DNA from 4 places in the Desulfosporosinus youngiae DSM 17734 genome. Region 2 is predicted to be linked to each of the others. Evidence: riboswitches for the same ligand, from Rfam matches in the RefSeq annotation. Region 2 holds a riboswitch; each other region holds the start of a gene.

The links. A riboswitch is a leader RNA that binds a small molecule or an ion and turns the genes downstream of it on or off. The one in region 2 is predicted to bind cobalamin.
Region 1: it holds a riboswitch for cobalamin, as region 2 does, so the genes downstream of both, DESYODRAFT_RS18400 (DUF4430 domain-containing protein) here and DESYODRAFT_RS12490 (ABC transporter ATP-binding protein) in region 2, are expected to answer to the same signal.
Region 3: it holds a riboswitch for cobalamin, as region 2 does, so the genes downstream of both, DESYODRAFT_RS10690 (sodium:solute symporter family transporter) here and DESYODRAFT_RS12490 (ABC transporter ATP-binding protein) in region 2, are expected to answer to the same signal.
Region 4: it holds a riboswitch for cobalamin, as region 2 does, so the genes downstream of both, DESYODRAFT_RS19760 (HAL/PAL/TAL family ammonia-lyase) here and DESYODRAFT_RS12490 (ABC transporter ATP-binding protein) in region 2, are expected to answer to the same signal.

Annotation. Positions count from the first base shown of each region.
Region 1 covers NZ_CM001441.1:3,963,714-3,967,927, reverse strand. The annotation lists gene DESYODRAFT_RS18410 (3-hydroxyacyl-CoA dehydrogenase) at 1-491, shown strand, start outside; gene DESYODRAFT_RS18405 (acyl-CoA dehydrogenase family protein) at 541-1,677, shown strand; cobalamin riboswitch at 1,858-2,038, shown strand; cobalamin riboswitch at 2,247-2,426, shown strand; gene DESYODRAFT_RS18400 (DUF4430 domain-containing protein) at 2,630-3,433, shown strand; gene DESYODRAFT_RS18395 (DUF4430 domain-containing protein) at 3,494-4,214, shown strand, end outside.
Region 2 covers NZ_CM001441.1:2,704,082-2,708,295, forward strand. The annotation lists gene DESYODRAFT_RS12475 (aryl-sulfate sulfotransferase) at 1-720, shown strand, start outside; gene DESYODRAFT_RS12480 (thioredoxin family protein) at 750-1,082, shown strand; gene trxB (thioredoxin-disulfide reductase) at 1,097-2,323, shown strand; cobalamin riboswitch at 2,392-2,570, shown strand; gene DESYODRAFT_RS12490 (ABC transporter ATP-binding protein) at 2,712-3,473, shown strand; gene DESYODRAFT_RS12495 (bifunctional helix-turn-helix transcriptional regulator/GNAT family N-acetyltransferase) at 3,740-4,214, shown strand, end outside.
Region 3 covers NZ_CM001441.1:2,286,974-2,291,187, forward strand. The annotation lists gene fliB (flagellin lysine-N-methylase) at 6-1,247, opposite strand; cobalamin riboswitch at 1,477-1,672, shown strand; gene DESYODRAFT_RS10690 (sodium:solute symporter family transporter) at 1,894-3,336, shown strand; gene DESYODRAFT_RS10695 (glycine/betaine/sarcosine/D-proline family reductase selenoprotein B) at 3,361-4,214, shown strand, end outside.
Region 4 covers NZ_CM001441.1:4,262,230-4,266,443, reverse strand. The annotation lists gene DESYODRAFT_RS19765 (ABC transporter ATP-binding protein) at 1-1,017, shown strand, start outside; cobalamin riboswitch at 1,304-1,489, shown strand; gene DESYODRAFT_RS19760 (HAL/PAL/TAL family ammonia-lyase) at 1,774-3,336, shown strand; cobalamin riboswitch at 3,447-3,635, shown strand.

The DNA of each region.
Region 1 (4,214 bases), 1.3 Mb from region 2:
AGAAGGTGATTGGCAAGAAGGGACTTCATGGGCTGGAGAGTTTTTCTAAAATAATAGAGGTAAATCTTATCGGAAGTTTTAACGTTATTAGGCTGGCCGCGGCCCAAATGGCGGGTAATGAGCCTAACGTAGGGGGGGAACGGGGGGTTATCATCAATACTGCTTCTGTAGCGGCCTATGAAGGTCAGATCGGGCAGGCTGCTTACAGTGCTTCAAAAGGAGGGATTGTGGGGATGACCTTACCCATAGCCCGGGAAATGGCTGTCCATGGGATCCGGGTAATGACCATCGCCCCAGGTCTTTTTGAAACACCGATGTTCAATACTCTGCCTGAGGAGGCCCGCAAGTCACTGGGTGCGATGATCCCCTTCCCATCCCGGCTAGGCTACCCGGAAGAATATGCACTATTAGTGAGAAGTATCCTTGAGAATCCTATGCTCAATGGTACAACGATTCGTTTGGACGGAGCTATTCGCATGCAGCCGAGATAGAACAGATTGCCTCGTAAGCGCTGTAAGAGTGAAGAGAGGTGAGGGGCATATGGACATCTATTCGGAAGAGCATAAAATGTTTCGCCGGTCCTTCGTAAAGTTTGTGGAAAGCGAACTTTCTCCTCACATCGAGGAATGGGAGGAAAAGCGGGAGATTCCCCGTTGGGTTTGGCTGCGTATGGGAGAAATGGGCTATTTATGTCCTTGGCTGGAAGAAAAATACGGCGGGACAGGAGCAGATTTTGGTTTTTCCGCCATCCTTAATGAGGAACTGGCCAAAGCAGGGGTGGGCATTGGGTTCGGATTGCATAGCGATATTATTGCTCCTTATATTCAGGCCTATGGCACGGAAAAACAAAAGTCTGACTGGCTTCCTGCCTGTGCCCGGGGGGAGAAAATATTGGCTATCGCCATGACCGAACCCCAGGCCGGATCTGATCTTCAGGGAATGAGAGCGATGGCTGTCCGGGACGGAAATGACTATGTTATTAATGGGTCAAAGACGTTTATCAGTAATGGGATTTCTGCCGATTTGATCATTGTCGCGGTCAAGACTGAGAATGCCGGGATTCCGGGCAACAAGGGAATCAGTCTTATTGTAGTGGAAGATGGGACGCCCGGCTTTACAAAAGGCAAAAAGCTGAATAAGTTGGGGATGCACAGCCAGGATACGGCAGAGCTCTTTTTTGACAACTGCAGAGTGCCAATGAGCAATCGTTTGGGTGAAGAGGGTAAGGGGTTCTCGTATCTCATGGAGAAGCTGCAGCAGGAGCGACTGATCTCGGCACTTTGTTCCCAGGGGTTGGCGGAGCGGATGCTTAGTGATACTCTAGCTTATGTTAAGACAAGAGAGGCTTTTGGGAAACCCATCGGTAAATTCCAGCATAATGCCTTTAAGCTTGCTGAAATGGCGACGGAGGTCGAGTTGGGGCGAGTGTTCCTGGATAACCTCATCTCAGATCATATGGCAGGAGAAGAGATTGTGGCCAAGGTTTCCATGGCTAAGTACTGGATTGGCGAAATGGCTAATCGCGTGGCTTATAACTGCCTCCAGCTTTACGGAGGGTATGGCTATATGGAAGAGTATCCGATTGCCCGGCATTACCGGGATGTGCGGGTGCACACGATTTATGCGGGTACCTCAGAGATTATGAAGCTGATCATCGCTCGAACGTTAGGATTGTGAGCGGGAAGGTGAACCGGATGATGTATCAGCTATTAAAAGGAGCGGATTCTTGATTTAAAGAAGCAGTGTAAACTCAGCGGCAGGTCCCGGCGAAATTTTACTTTTTTAGTCAAAATATGCTGTTGACTCTGGTAATTAATTGGTATAATGTAAGTGATAATATAGGGTCGGAAAGAAATAACTCAATAGGTTGAATATGGTTGCTTAAATGCATTAATATGGGAACTCTGGTGAGAAGCCAGGACAGCCCCGCTACTGTATGAATGACGAATCCCTTAATGGAAACCACTGGGTGAAACCGGGAAGGCAAGGGAGGAGGATGATTTCAAGTCAGGATACCTGCCATGTTCAAAAGTCACAACTCTTTCGGGGGAAGGTAAGTGTGGTAAATTGAAGTTTTGGATGGAGACATCCTACTTTGTTATATCATGTTTGCAAAGAGCCGGAGGAACCGGCTCTTTTTGTTTTCACTATATAGACATCAAAGGAAGAAGTCGAGGTGAGATAATTAAAAAGAGAGCAAGTATTAATTAGAATTAGCAAAGAACATTTTAAATAAATACTCACAAAACTTAATAGCTGATTAGGGTTGCTGAAAAAGCATTAATAAGGAATCCGGTGAGAAGCCGGAACAGCCCCGCTACTGTATGAATGACGAATCCCTTAATGGAAACCACTGGGTAAAACCGGGAAGGCAAGGGAGGAGGATGACTTCGAGTCAGGAGACTTGCCCTATTCAGGATCATAAGGCTTTCGGGGGGAAGTACGTGAACAACTTTGCTGTGGATGAGAAGAACTAGGAGCATACTTTAGGCTGCCTGTTTTTATCGTTATCTTTTACAGCGGGGTCACATTATCTCTGAGCCGAATACATCGGCTCTTTTTTATATCTTGGGCGGAATTTTCAGAGGGCTTATTTAAAGTAGATTTAGATGAAAAGGAGGAAAAGAGTATGAAAACCAAACAAAAGATTCTCAGTTTGTTCATGATGTTGATTCTGGGACTAACCTTCTTTGTCGCACCGGCACCTGCTAAGGCAGCCACGGATATGCTTACCTTAGCCGACTCCGAACATTTCACTATTTTAGGAGAGGTTAATGATGAGGTAGCGGATATCCAAGTCTTGGGTCTGGATGGGACAACCTGGATGACGGAAGAAATCAGCGACCCGGAAAATATTGAGTGGACCACCTCAGACGCCTCTGTGGTTAAGTTTTTAGATGGTTCAACCCCTGTTGCCACTATTGATGAGACGGATACCGTTAAAATCAGACTTTTAGCAGAAGGAAGAGCTTACGTGACTGCCCACTATGACAGCATGGAAGTCAGTGCCTATGTGGTAGTGGAGACAAAAGGCCTTCCTACTGCCAGTGTATCGGATATCTCCGTCTATGTGGATGCACCTGGCACAGTTAATGACTTTTATGTCATTAATGAAACTGTCAATCTCAGCGATCTGGACTGGCTGCTCGATCAAAGCCAAACTCTGCAATTAAATTGCTCTGCTCTCCATGCCTTAGCCATGGCCGGAAATGAATACTATTCCGACCCGGACTGGGCGGAAAATAACCTTACGGTTTTCAACGGCGGCGGCTATGTGGCCGGGATCGGCACTGACTTTGCTTCCGGCCTGGAAGGCTGGGTGTATACCATAGTAGATGTGAACAACAATATTATCGAGCCTGATTATCCTGCAGCCAGCTATGAGCTGCAACCCGGCGACTCTGTAGTCTGGGAATATAAATCTTTATATTAAATCTTTTGGGCGGAATTTTCAGAGGGCAGATTAAAAGATCAGATTAAAGGGGGAAAAAGTATGTTTAAAACCAAACAAAAGTTTCTCGGTTTAGTAATGAGTTTGGCCTTGGGACTAACCTTCTTTGTCGCACCGGCACCGGCTAAAGCAGCCACGGATATGCTTACCTTAGCCGATTCCGAACACTTCACTATTTTAGGAGAGGTTAATGATGAGGTAGCGGATATCCAGGTCTTGGGTCTGGATGGGACAACCTGGATGACAGAAGAAATCACCGACCCGGAAAACATTGAGTGGACCACCTCAGACTCCTCCGTGGTTAAGTTTTTAGATGGTTCAACCCCTGTTGCCACTATTGATGAGACGGATACCGTCAAAATCAGACTTTTAACAGAAGGAAGAGCTTACGTGACTGCCCACTATGACAACATGGAAGTCAGTGCTTATGTCGTCGTAGAGACTGACGGCTCTCCTACTGTCAGTGTATCGGATATCTCCGTCTATGTGGATGCACCCGGCACGGTTAATGACTTTTATGTCATTAATGAGACTGTCAATCTCACCGATCTGGACTGGATGCTCGACAATGGCAAAACCCTGAAAAAAGATTCCTCTGCTCTGCATGGCTTAGCCATGGCCGGAAATGAATACTATTCCGACCCGGACTGGGCTGAAAATAACCTTACGGTTTTCAGTGGCGGCAGCTATGTGGCCGGGATCGGCGCTGACTTTGCCTCCGGTACAGAAGGCTGGATGTATACCATAGTAGATGTGAACAACA
Region 2 (4,214 bases):
TATCGAATCGACACTGCTAAAATGGAAATCGAACAGGTTTGGCAGTATGGCAAGGAAAGAGGCGCCGAATTCTATTCCCCTTATATTTGCAATGTCGATTACTACAATGAAGGACACTATATGATTCACTCCGGCGGGATTGCTACCTATAGGGGAAAACATACCGATGGTTTAGGCGCAATGCTCTTAAACAAATATAAGGATGAGCATATTCATCTGACCTTAGAATCCATCACTGTTGAGGTTGAAAATGATGACGTAAAATATGAATTGAAGGTTGTGGGCGGTAATTATTACCGGGCCAGAAGGCTTGCCCTCTATGATGAAACGACCAATTTTACCCTGGGTAAAGGAGAATTCCTCGGTGGATTTGGAGTAACGCCGGAATTTGGTTTGAAGGTTAAATTCAAAGACGCTGGAGAAGAACTGCCGGCAAAACACAAGCTATCCTTAATTCTTGAGGAAGATCGTCTGGCTCTTCGAGCAAGCTTTAAGGAAGGATCTGAAGTTTTCCTGGAATTGAAGGGTGAAGAGGAAACGAAGTTCTATTCAGTGCCCACAGTGGTTCATGATGTTACCGCAGCTTGTGTTTCCTTTGAGGAGCAAAGCGATAATGATTTTCAATTTTATGTAAGCCGAGAAGGGTTGACGGGCGACTTTAAGCTCTATTTAAATATTGACAATAAACGATATGACACTCATTTATCCGTGGCACTCTAGAAATAAGGGTTAACAAAGGAGTGAAGAAAATGTCCTTACCGCTATTAAATGCTGAGCAGTTCGAAGAGCTTATTTATGATAAGGGTGAGTCCTGCTTGGTTATCTTTTCCAGAAAAAGCTGTCATGTCTGTCAGGGAGTCGTACCTATCTTAGAAGACTTAAAACCGCAATTTGAAGGTCGGTTTGGTTTTTATTATGTCGATGTTGAGGAAGAGAAGGCTCTATATCAACGGTTTTCGTTAAAAGGGGTTCCGCAAATTCTCTTCTTCAAGAATGGTGAATACCAAGGCAAGTTAGCCGGTGCCGTTGAGGAAGAGGATGTCGAGGAAAGAATCACTGACGTGCTGAATTCAGAATCATGAGGTGGAGTGAGGAAATGGCTGGTAGGTATGATTTACTGATTATTGGCGGCGGACCCGCCGGGTTGTCCGCCGCGATTTATGGGGGGAGGGCTAAGCTTAAAACTTTGGTTATCAACAAAGGGACCGTTGGCGGCTTAGTGAATACGACCCGTGAAATTGTTAATTATCCCGGTTATTCGCAAATCAGCGGTTCTGATCTCATGCTTGACTTTAAGAAACATGCCGAAGGCTTTGGTGTGGAGTTTTTAAGAGATGAAGTTGTGAGTACCGATTTTTCTCAAGAAACTAAAATAATTAAAACCAAAAAGGGTAAGGAATTTGCTGCTAAGGCTGTGATCATTGCCGGCGGCAGTGAGCCGAGGCTCCTGAATATCCCCGGGGAAAAAAGACTCCGAGGCAGTGGGGTGGCCTATTGCGCTACCTGTGACGCGGAGTTCTTTAAAGGGGAGGACGTGGTCGTCATTGGCAGCGGGGATCAAGCCATTGAGGAAGGTATGTATATCACCAAGTTTGCCCAAAAAGTAACGGTCATCGTACTCCATGATGAAGGGATTCTGGATTGCAATAAAATCAGTGCCGAACGCGCCTTTCAAAATGAAAAAATGGAGTTTGTCTGGAACTCCACGGTGGAAGAGGTTTTGGGAGATGAGAGTGTTGAGGGAGTAAAAATTAAAAATATAAAAACAGGGTGTTCTTCAGAATTAGCCTGCCAGGGCGTCTTCTTCTTTGTCGGCATGGTTCCCTCCACTCAATATCTTAAAGAGAGTGGTGTCGGGATGGACAAGAGGGGATATATCCCCGTCGGCGTGATGATGGAAACCAATCTTGAAGGGGTTTATGCGGCCGGGGATAATCGGGTCAAATACTTGAGACAAGTGGTTTCGGCAGCCGGGGACGGGGCTGCGGCCGCCGTTGCGGCCGAGCGCTACATTGAAGAACTGGAGGCCTTTAATAGGAGCGTTCTTCAGAGTCAGCAAAAGGTTCTAATCCTCTTCTTTAATGCCTTAATCAACGAAAGTCTGGAATTTTGTACTTTATTAGAAGAAGTCAATGGTGAACTGCAGGCCGCTCAAGCCGAGGGTTACAGGATTGTCAAACTGGATATAGCCACTAAGAAGAATCTTGCTAAGAAATATGGTATAGAAAAAGTCCCTTCGGTTGTGATATTAGATCATGGTGACGAAATCGGCCGCTTAGAGTGCAGCAGGGATAAAGAAGCCGTTCGCAGGCAGTTGCCTTGAACAAAAAGTTTGGAGCAGCCATTATGCTTGACCAAGTTGTCGTTTTGTGTTAAGTTTAATTCGGTAATTTAATAAATGAGCAAGTGATTTTTCTCTAGCGGAGAAAGACAGGGGAAGTTCGGTGAAAATCCGACGCGGTCCCGCCACTGTAAGGGAGAGTTTCTGCCACATTCACTGAGGGAACTTGGGAAGGAGGCAGTAAATGAAGACCCCGAGCCAGAAGACCTGATTGCTTATGCTTTACTCACGATGGATGGGTGAAGGGATTTGTCAATTCAGCCCTTCTTTTTGAAGGGCTTTACTTATTTCAATGAAATGAAAAAGGGTGTGCAATGTTCCCCGGCGTCTTCCTATTCTAGTGAGGAATTCTTGGAAGAAGGTGTTCTCTATGCAGCTGCTTCAGATTTCTAATTTAGAGCAGCCGGAAGTGCTGCGGCTGAAAAATGTCTGGAAAACCTATCCCGGGGGTTATCAGGCGGTCAAAGGGATTTCATTCTGCATTCGGCGGGGGGAATGCCTGGGGCTGGTTGGAGAAAGCGGCAGCGGCAAAAGCACGCTGGCCCGTTGTCTGCTGGCCTTGGAACGGATGGATGAAGGGGAGATCTGGTTGAACGGCCGCCCGCTTCATAAGTTGACCTCTGCTCAGCTTTATCAGGCTCGCCGGGAAATGCAGGCGGTTTTTCAAAATCCGTCAGGTTCATTTAACAGTAAACTGACGATTATGGATTCCCTTTTGGAACCCATTCGCTGCCAGAATAAAGGTTGTCCCAGCTTTCTCGGCAGCCCAGGCATGAGTGAGTGGAAAATCGCAAGCAGCTTGCTGGAACGGGTTCACTTGCCCGCAAGTTACCTGGACCGCTATCCCAGTGAGCTGAGTGGCGGTCAAAAGCAGCGGGTTGCTATCGCCCGGGCAATCAGTGTGGAGCCTTCCCTGATTGTTTTAGACGAACCAACGGCCAGTCTGGACGTATCCATTCAGGCTAAAGTGCTTAATCTGCTGAAAGACCTCCAGGAAGAGTTGTGCCTGTCCTATCTTTTCATTTCTCATGATCTTAGTGCCGTTCACTTTATGAGCGAACGTCTGACGGTTATGCAGCGAGGAGAGATGGTGGATGTCTGTGAGGGGAAAGATCTTTTTGATAGCAGATAGGTATTTCTAAATATTATAGCCTCTAGAATGAGGTAATCCTAAAAACCAAAAGCGTCCGGATTGATTTTGATCAGTCCGGGCGCTTTTGTGCTAAGGGCTTTTAAAGTTAAACCCCGAAAGGCTAAGACCCGGAAGGCGAGACGAGAACTCGAAGGACCAGATATGCCCTATCGCCAAAAATTAGTTGACTAAAGCATCTAATAATAGTTGGCTAAGTCAGATAAATATGTTATTTTATAGTGAAATAATTATTGAGGAGGCAACCATTGAATTCGATATATACACCATTGGTGCACAGCATTCGAAAATTTAACCGATTTTACACGAACATACTTGGACTTTTAGATCATCATATGCCGGGCAGTGAATTCTCGTTGTCGGAAGCTCGTGTACTGTACGAAATCGGGCATATGGAGAATTGTACTTCTAAAAAATTAATTGAGGAACTAAGAATTGACTCAGGCTATCTAAGCAGGATCATAAAACGCTTCGAGAAGCACAATTTAACGTATAGGGTGAAGTCCAGTGAGGATGGCCGGTTGTATTATTTTTACCTTACTGATGTTGGAAAAGAAACGCTTTCAAGGCTGGATGACCGATCCAATCAACAAATCTATCAGATGATTGTCCAATTACAGGAGCAAAACCAAAAAAGGCTTGTCAAAGGAATCCAAGCAATTGAAAGTGCTCTGTCAAGAGATTCTGTTTTTGGAAACGAGACGATCAACTTGCGTTGCGAGT
Region 3 (4,214 bases), 420 kb from region 2:
TGTGCTTAGTTTTTAATGAGTATTGATAAGTACTTCATTGAGTTTAAACCTTTTCTTTTGAACCAATCTTTCGTTTCATTTATGTATTGAGGATTGTGTTCAATTGTTTTGGCAAAGGACTGAATCAGCTTAACTGACAACTCTAAACTAAGTCCTTGGTGGAATCCGGCAATACCGGTAAGAAGCATTTTGATCAATGAGTAATGAAACACGAGCTTTATATATTCGTCAAAAATATCTCCGTTACTCAGTGGAAAAAGATTATTGTAGACGTAATTCACCAGATAATTCTCAAAAATATATTCGTGCTTAAAAGCAAAAGGAGCGTAGTAATTTTCAAAGGCCAGACGATAGTTTTCAGCCGAAATATCTAAGCTTATGTCAGGTGAATGCTTTATGCCTTGCAAAAACTCAATGAAACATTCAGCGTAGCGTTGATTGGTTATTCCCTGTACAAGCCTTGTGAGAGCGCTTTGCATCAACAGTTTAAACTGAACTACCGGGGATGTGGGGGTTTTCGCGAGAAGCGCTGTTAAAGACTCTTCCTTTAATAATTGGGCAAAGGAAGCAATGAACTCAGGTATAGTATCAACCTTTTTTTCATTACATACTTTCGCAAGCTTTTGAAAAAACAATCCCAGGATAATAAGCCGTTCCTCGAGCTTATAATCCCTGTTCTTTAATAGATGAAGTGTAAAATTTCGTAAATCCTGAAAATACTTGTTGGGTGTATCAGTGAAGGCCGGATCATTGGTATTAAGTGAAATTGAAATTTTGTTGCGCACATCCAGAGGTTCTTGTACTGAAATAAAGTCAATTCCTTTAGAGTTTAACAGTGCCACGCGTACAGCCTCGGGACAGGACATGACAGCGGATTTTTCCAGGATACCGTTGATAACATTAGTTACCCGGGGAAAAGCAAAACAAATCTGGGGTAAATAGTTTTCGCCTTGTTTTAACTGCATTAGGCAAAGTCTTTTTTTAGTTAAAAAAGGGCAGGTTGAATCATTGTTTAGTATCACATGGGCGTAGGTTTCCGCACTTTGTTCGGTTTGGTTGAGTTCGACCTTATTATCGATTATTTCTTTCAATGCCGGGTCATGGATACTGCTGTATTTTTTGAAGGTTCCGCTGTCCACCGTGATACTGCTCCAGCCAAAGCAGCAGCTGTCCTCGCAGGCGGAACCTATGCAATTGAAAGACTTCAGGTAGAGAGGCATTTGTATCTCTCTCGTTGTTTTAGTCATGTATTTTCCCTCAAATCCATTTAAGAGTGTTAATATTAATTAAGGCACAATTATTATAATTTTACACCCAAATATGGGCCTTTTTCCCTGATAATTTTAAAACTTGTATATAAAAATATTAAGTGTCAGGCCTCAATAAAATTTATGAAGAAAACGAATCGTTTGTGGCAAAAAGTAAGGAGTGGGGTTGACGTATTCAAATAATTAAAATAATATGTAGCTAAGTAAATAACTGATACGGTATCGAGGTGCCCTGAAAGAGGGAGAATAGGGAATCCGGAATTGTCTTCAAAGGTGACAATAAACGGAGCGGACCCACCACTGTAATCGGCGAGCGATCAGAGGCCACTGGCATAAGCCGGGAAGGTCCTGAAGAACAGCAATGACCCGTAAGCCAGGAGACCTGCCTTGGTATTGTAGATTGTTAAGGATGAAGGTAAAGTCCTACGTCAAATTTTAAATTTGGCGTAGGACTTTTTTATTTGGGAAAGGGGTGATTTTATGTTTGCTTCTACAGCGGGGACGTTCCTATTCTCAACAATCATCGTTTTTGTTGTTGCTTCGCTGGCAATCTCGGTATTAAGCAAGAACTTATTTAAACTGTAAAAGTAGTATACCAGTGAAAAAATGTTAAGAGGTGGTTTATATGAGTATGGAAATGATCATCGGGTCGATATTATTCTTTGCCAGCATTATTGTAGTTGTGCTTCTTGCCCATAAACATACAGGAAGTGTCAGGGGTTATTTAACTGGGGATAACAATGTGGGCGGAGTAGTATCGGCCTTTACCTGGTCGGCTTCGGCAGCCAGTGCAGGACTTTTTTTAGGGGCAGCGGGGTTGGCTTATCAGTTTGGCTGGGCCGGTTTGATGTATCTTTTGGGTGTATTTGGGAGCATGTTTATCAGTTGGGTCCTGGTCATTCCAAGATTACGTCGTGTCGCTGTCAAGGCATCCATTTTGACGACGGCAGATTATTTGGCTCTGCGTTTCGGCAAAGAAAATCTGAAACCAATTACAGGACTTTGGACGCTGATTTTTATTATCCCTATGATTATTATCCAGCTCATGGGAGCCGGTTACCTTATTGAGTCAACCTTAGGCATCAGCTATTTTTGGGGAATGATTATTTTGGGTCTGACGATTGTCATTTCTACTCAGTTTAGCGGCTATCTAGGGGTTGCCTGGCTGGACACTCTGCAAGGAACGATCATGACGATTGGGACGATTGTTATGGTATACATCTCCATGAAGCTCGTGGGCGGGTTCTCCGGTCTCAATGCTCAGCTGGCGGTCATCGATCCGAAGCTCATAGAATTTAGGGGTTCCATGCCCCTAACTTTACAAATAGGTCTAATTATATCTTACCTTATCGCCTTTTGGGGTCAGCCGCATCTGACCGCGCGAGTATGGGGGCTTAAGGATTCCCTGGCGATGCGCAGAGCGTTTCCCATTTCTATGGCACTTGGAGCACTGTGGTCATTTGGTGCTGGCTTGGTCGGCTTAACTGCCCGGGTCATTCATCCCGGTCTGGCCAAATCCGATATGGCTATGCCGAGCGTGATCAGTGGTCTGCCCTCAATTTATGCGGCACTTTTGTTTTTTACATTAATTGCGGCAATGATGACAACCGCTAATTCCCTCTTGCTTGCCGTTTCAGGTACGGTAGGCAATGATATTCTGCCGCGCTTCTCTAAAGACGTAAAGGAAGGCACCAAGTTATTAGTGATAAAAGGGGCAGTTCTGGTGATAGGAATCATTTCCTTTGTGCTGGCCTTAAAACCTCCGGCCTTAATCCTGGAAATCAATGCTTTCGCTTTCGGTGGGTTTGCTTTGATTTTTGGTATTCCGCTGATACTTGGCGTCCTCTGGAAAAAGGCCAATCTCAGCGGCGCGCTGGCCGTGGTCGGTATTAGTCCATTGGTTTATATTATCTGGAAGCTGTTTTTAGTCAAACTAACCGGAATTCATGAAATGGTCGGTGCCTTGCTCGTGACCATTCTGATCATCCTCATAACTACGATCATTGGTAAGAAGCCTACCCCGCAAATGGAGGAAATATTTAGCTTAGGTCAGACCCCAAAGGTGTAATATCAGAAGAGAGGATGAATCTCGATGGAGAAAAGGATTAAAGTTTTTCATTACTTAAATCAATTTTTTGGAGAAATTGGCGCTGAGGATAAAGCGGACACCCCTCTGGAATTTCAGCAAAAAGCAGTAGGGCCGGGAAAGGAATTAGGGCGTTTGCTCGGTGAATCCTTTGTTATATCGACAACGGCAATTTGCGGAGATAACTATTTTCAAGAAAACCAGGATGATGTGCTAAAAAGAATTGCTCAAAAATTACAGCAGGAAAAAGTGGACCTCATCCTTGCCGGACCTGCCTTTGGTGCCGGACGCTATGGTGTTGCCGGCGGAGCAGTTTGTCAGTATTTATCTGACTTGTTGGGAATACCGGCGCTTACTGCTTTCTCGCCGGATAATCCCGCAGCAGAGATGTATCGCCGGAATCAAACCATCTATATTCTGCCCACGACTAAAACCGTGCGAGGGATGCAAGATGCCTTAGTCCGGATGGCTGCTTTTGCTCATAAGGTAGTGAGCCAAAAAGAGCTGGGAGCCGCTCAAGTCGAAGGCTATCTACCTCGGGGAATTCGCAAAGTCATTTCACGTGAGAAATCGGGCGCCCAAAGAGCCATAGAGATGCTTGAAGCCCGTTTGCAAGGCAGGAGTTACACTAGTGAACTGGTTCTCCCGGTTTTCGAACAGGTTAGGCCGCCCAAACCTGTAACGGAGCTGGCAAGTGCTAAACTTGCTTTTATAACCACGGCGGGGGTTGTCCCTAAAGGAAACCCCGACAAGATGAAAGCCTTAAATACGGACAATTGGGCGCTTTATCCCTTGGAGCTGCTCAGCGGAGGGGATTATGAATGCATTCATGGCGGAATTAATCCGGACCATTTAAACGC
Region 4 (4,214 bases), 1.6 Mb from region 2:
GTTGCGGGCTATGTCGGCAGATTCTCATTTTTCTTCGAGCTTTCCTATGCGGTAATGATTATAGTAGGAGCATTAATGCTGCATCAAGGAAGCCTTAACTTTGAAACACTATTGATATTTATCATTTTCAGTGTGGAATTTTACAAGCCTTTCCGGAAAATTGAGAAGTACTGGCTGGACTACCTGCAGGTAAAGGACAGCTATCGACGGGTGGAAGGGGTGTTGGAGGCCCCCACTGTACCGGCGGCAGTTTTTCCAAGAAAAACAAGCGCTTTTGATATCACTTATGAAAAGGTTGATTTTTCCTATGAAACCGATGAGTTCGCGCTGAAAAATATCAATTTTAAGCTGCCTCAGGGAAGCTTGACGGCATTGGTAGGTCCCTCCGGCTCCGGGAAGACCACGATCACCAATTTGCTGCTGCGCTTCTGGGACATTGGAAGAGGTTCCATCCAGGTAGGTGGTGTGGATATCCGGGATATGGACTATGACGAGCTGCTTTCCAATATCAGTATTGTCATGCAGAATGTCGTGCTCTTCGCTGACAGTATCTATGAAAACATCCGGCTGGGCAACCGGAACGCAACACGGGAACAGGTTATCGAGGCGGCAAAAAAGGCACAAATCCATGACTTTATCGCCGGGCTGCCGGAAGGATATGATACAAGAGTGGGGGAAAACGGTGTGGGCTTATCCGGTGGTCAAAAACAGCGTATTTCCATTGCCCGCGCCTTCCTTAAAAATGCACCTATTGTTGTGTTGGACGAGATCACCAGCAATGTGGACCCTGTGAACGAGACCAAGATCCAAAAAGCCGTCAGTGCTCTGGCCAAGGGACGGACAGTGCTTGTCATTGCCCATCATTTGCGTACCATTCAGACCGCAGATCAAATTCTTGTTTTTGATCAGGGGAGTCTTGTAGAGCAGGGTGCCCATTCATTGCTCCTTGAGAAGGGAGGCTTGTATGCACAGCTCTGGAAAGCACAGGAGGTGGCCAAGGGGTGGAAGATCGCGTAATTGAGCTTTAGAATAAGGCAATCCGGCGAGGATAAGGTGATGTGCAAAGCATTGCTATACTCTCCTCCCCCGAGGGGGAAGAGAGCCTAAATGGTGCATCGATGCAACATTTGAACTACACCCAAGGGCTCATCCTTTTTGGGATTTCAGGGCCAAGGCGTTCAACCTGGATAAGTCTGAGTAGCGACTATTGTTCTCAGTTTCAAGGGGAAAATCATGCTTCAGCTCTGTTCAACTGTTTTAATGGTTGACATATTAGACTAATATACGATAACATTAAAACAATTGTATATTGGAAAATAAAGGTGCGCGTACTACATAGTACAGCTTAAAAGGGAAGCAGGTAAAATTCTGCACGGTCCCGCCACTGTAATGGGGAAATGTTTTATACTAATAGCCACTAGTCCTACCGGGAAGGCGTAAAGCATTGATGAACCAAAGTCAGAAGACCTGCCTTTGTTGAATGAACCAATAACTCTACGAGCGATAGGGGGTTCTATAAAGTAAGTGTTGTATTTAGGGAAATACACAGCCTCTTGGCGCTCATCGTCAAGGGGCTTTTTGAATTCAAAAAAGGGGAAGATAGGGCGTAACGGATGATAAGAGAATTATTAAACGAGATGGACGATCGCATCGGCAGTTTCACGCAGGGCTGTAATTTAAAATGTAGTCATTGTTATAACGTCAGCCTTACTGACCGATTTTATTTCTTAATTTCTTTTGTTCAATGATGGTTCCGTATAAAGGAGAGAATTCATGCATACGCATAGTCTGGAAAATACGCTAAAACGAGCTAAATGTATCAGTAAAGTGATATTAGGAGATAGCCCGATCGAGTTAAACCAATTTGTCGGAGTCGTACGATATAATGCCAAGGTAGAGTTTTCGGCTCAATACCGTGATAGAGTTAATCGTTCCCGATTTTTAGTGGATAAATTTACGAATGAAAACAGAATTATCTATGGTGTCACAACCGGATTGGGAGAAAATTGGAATAAAGCAGTATGTCCTGAAGACTCAGCGCTTTTACAAAGAAACACACTCCTGTCCCATGCCACCTCGGTAGGAGAACCTTTGGACAAAGAAGTAGTAAGGGGAATACTTCTGATGATGCTTTTAAACCTGGGACAAGCTTATGCCGGAGTTCGGATGGAAACTCTCGAGCAAATAGCAGGACTTCTCAATAATGGCATTATCCCGTTTGCACCAAAAGATGGTTCCGTAGGCTATCTAGGGCCGGAAGCTCACGTTGGCCTCGTTCTAATTGGGCTAGGTAAGGCTTGGTTTAACGATAATTTACTGCCCGGAGATAAAGTTCTTGAAGAGGCGGGTATGAAACCAATCGCTTTAGCAAGCAAAGAGGGCTTATCCCTTGTTTCTGGAACGACATCAATTACAGCACTAACTGCTTTAACATTATATGATGCAATTAATTATTCGAAAACAGCAGACATCTCTGCAGCCATGTCTTTAGAAGTATTAAAAGGAACCCTAGAAGCTTATGACCCAAGGATTCATGCTGTAAGACCACATGAAGACCAAATAAATACTGCTGAAAACATTAGAAATATATTGAAAGATAGTGAGATAATTGCCCAATACAAATCCTACAGAGTACAGGATGCTACGTCATTAAGAAATGTTCCTCAAGTACACGGGGCAGCTAAGAAGACAATCAAAGATGCATATCAAACAGTTCTTACTGAAATGAACTCCTGTTGTGATAATCCTTTAATATTTTCAGACAGCGAAGATGACGGACAGGTATTGATGGGATGTAATGCTGATGGTTCATTTGTTGGAATTGAAGCTGATTCTTTATGCATGGCCATGACGATGATGGCAAAAATGTCAGAAAGAAGAACCCATAGACTGGTTAACCCGCATGTAAGTGAGCTTCCCGCCTTTTTAATTAGAAATAATGGCGTAAATCACGGCTTCATGATTCCGCAATATACGTCAGCGGGTATCGTAGGTCAAATGAGAATATTTAGTCATCCAGCAACAATTGATAACGCCATTACAAGTGCATTTCAGGAAGATTATACGAGTATGGGTTATAATGCTGCATTAAAGGCCTATAAAACTGTAAACCTTTTGAAATATGTTTTAGCGATTGAATTAATGTGTGCTGCCCAAGCACAAGATTTTATTGCAGAACTTTTGCCATCCCCCACAACTTTAGCGGTGAAAAATCTAATCAGAAAGAATGTTCCTTTTCTCGAAAAGGATGAATTTTTACAGCCTTATATTGAGCATGTCTCCAGCCTCATCGCTGAAGAGAAAATACTTGATATAGTTGAAAATCTAAAATATTAACATCCATTTTTGCTATAGTAGCTGATACCCTGTTTATGTGACGTAGTAATCTTATCAGGTGTACTTCATGGTTGACACATGAGATTAAGATGCGTTAACATTATAGTAATTAAATATTTGAGAATAAAGGTGCGTGTACTTAAAGTACGGCTTAAAAGGGAAGCAGGTTAAAGTCCTGCACGGTCCCGCCACTGTAATGGGGAGATGTTTCATACAATAGGCCACTGGTTCATACCGGGAAGGCGTGATGTATTTAAATGAACCAAAGTCAGAAGACCTGCCTTTGTTAATGAACCAGTAACTCTACGAGCGATAGGGAGGTTCTATAAGTAAGTGTCGTATTTAGGAATATACACGGCCTCTTGGCGCTCATCGTCGAGGGGCTTTTTGAATTTAAAAAGGGGAAAGATGAGGGCGCGTAACGGATGATAACAGAAATTATAAAAACGAATGGGTCCTTCGCGTTTCGACGGTTCTGTTAAGGTATAAAATGATGGGGATATTCTGAGAGGGCGGAAGCAAAAACCATGGAGGTTTGACTCATTAGGGTCAACTTTGTGGTTTTTTTGTTTCTATACTGAGAGGAAGTGAAAGACAGTGCCTTAAAGTAAACTTGTTCAGTTAAAATTATAACTTTAAAATTTATTTTAAAAATAAGACATTAAGCAGGAATCTATGAAGAGTTTGTAGAATCAATGTACAAAATTATTTTAAATGCAGAACCACGAAGGTATTTGCAAAGACCATGGAGGTTTGACTCACTAGAGTCTGCTTCGTGGTCTTTTTTATTTTAAGCAAATTGTCGAAATTCCGACAGCTGATGAAAAATAATTAACAGAAATGGAGTGGATGCTGGTGTCCTGATCGATGTTGGGTTC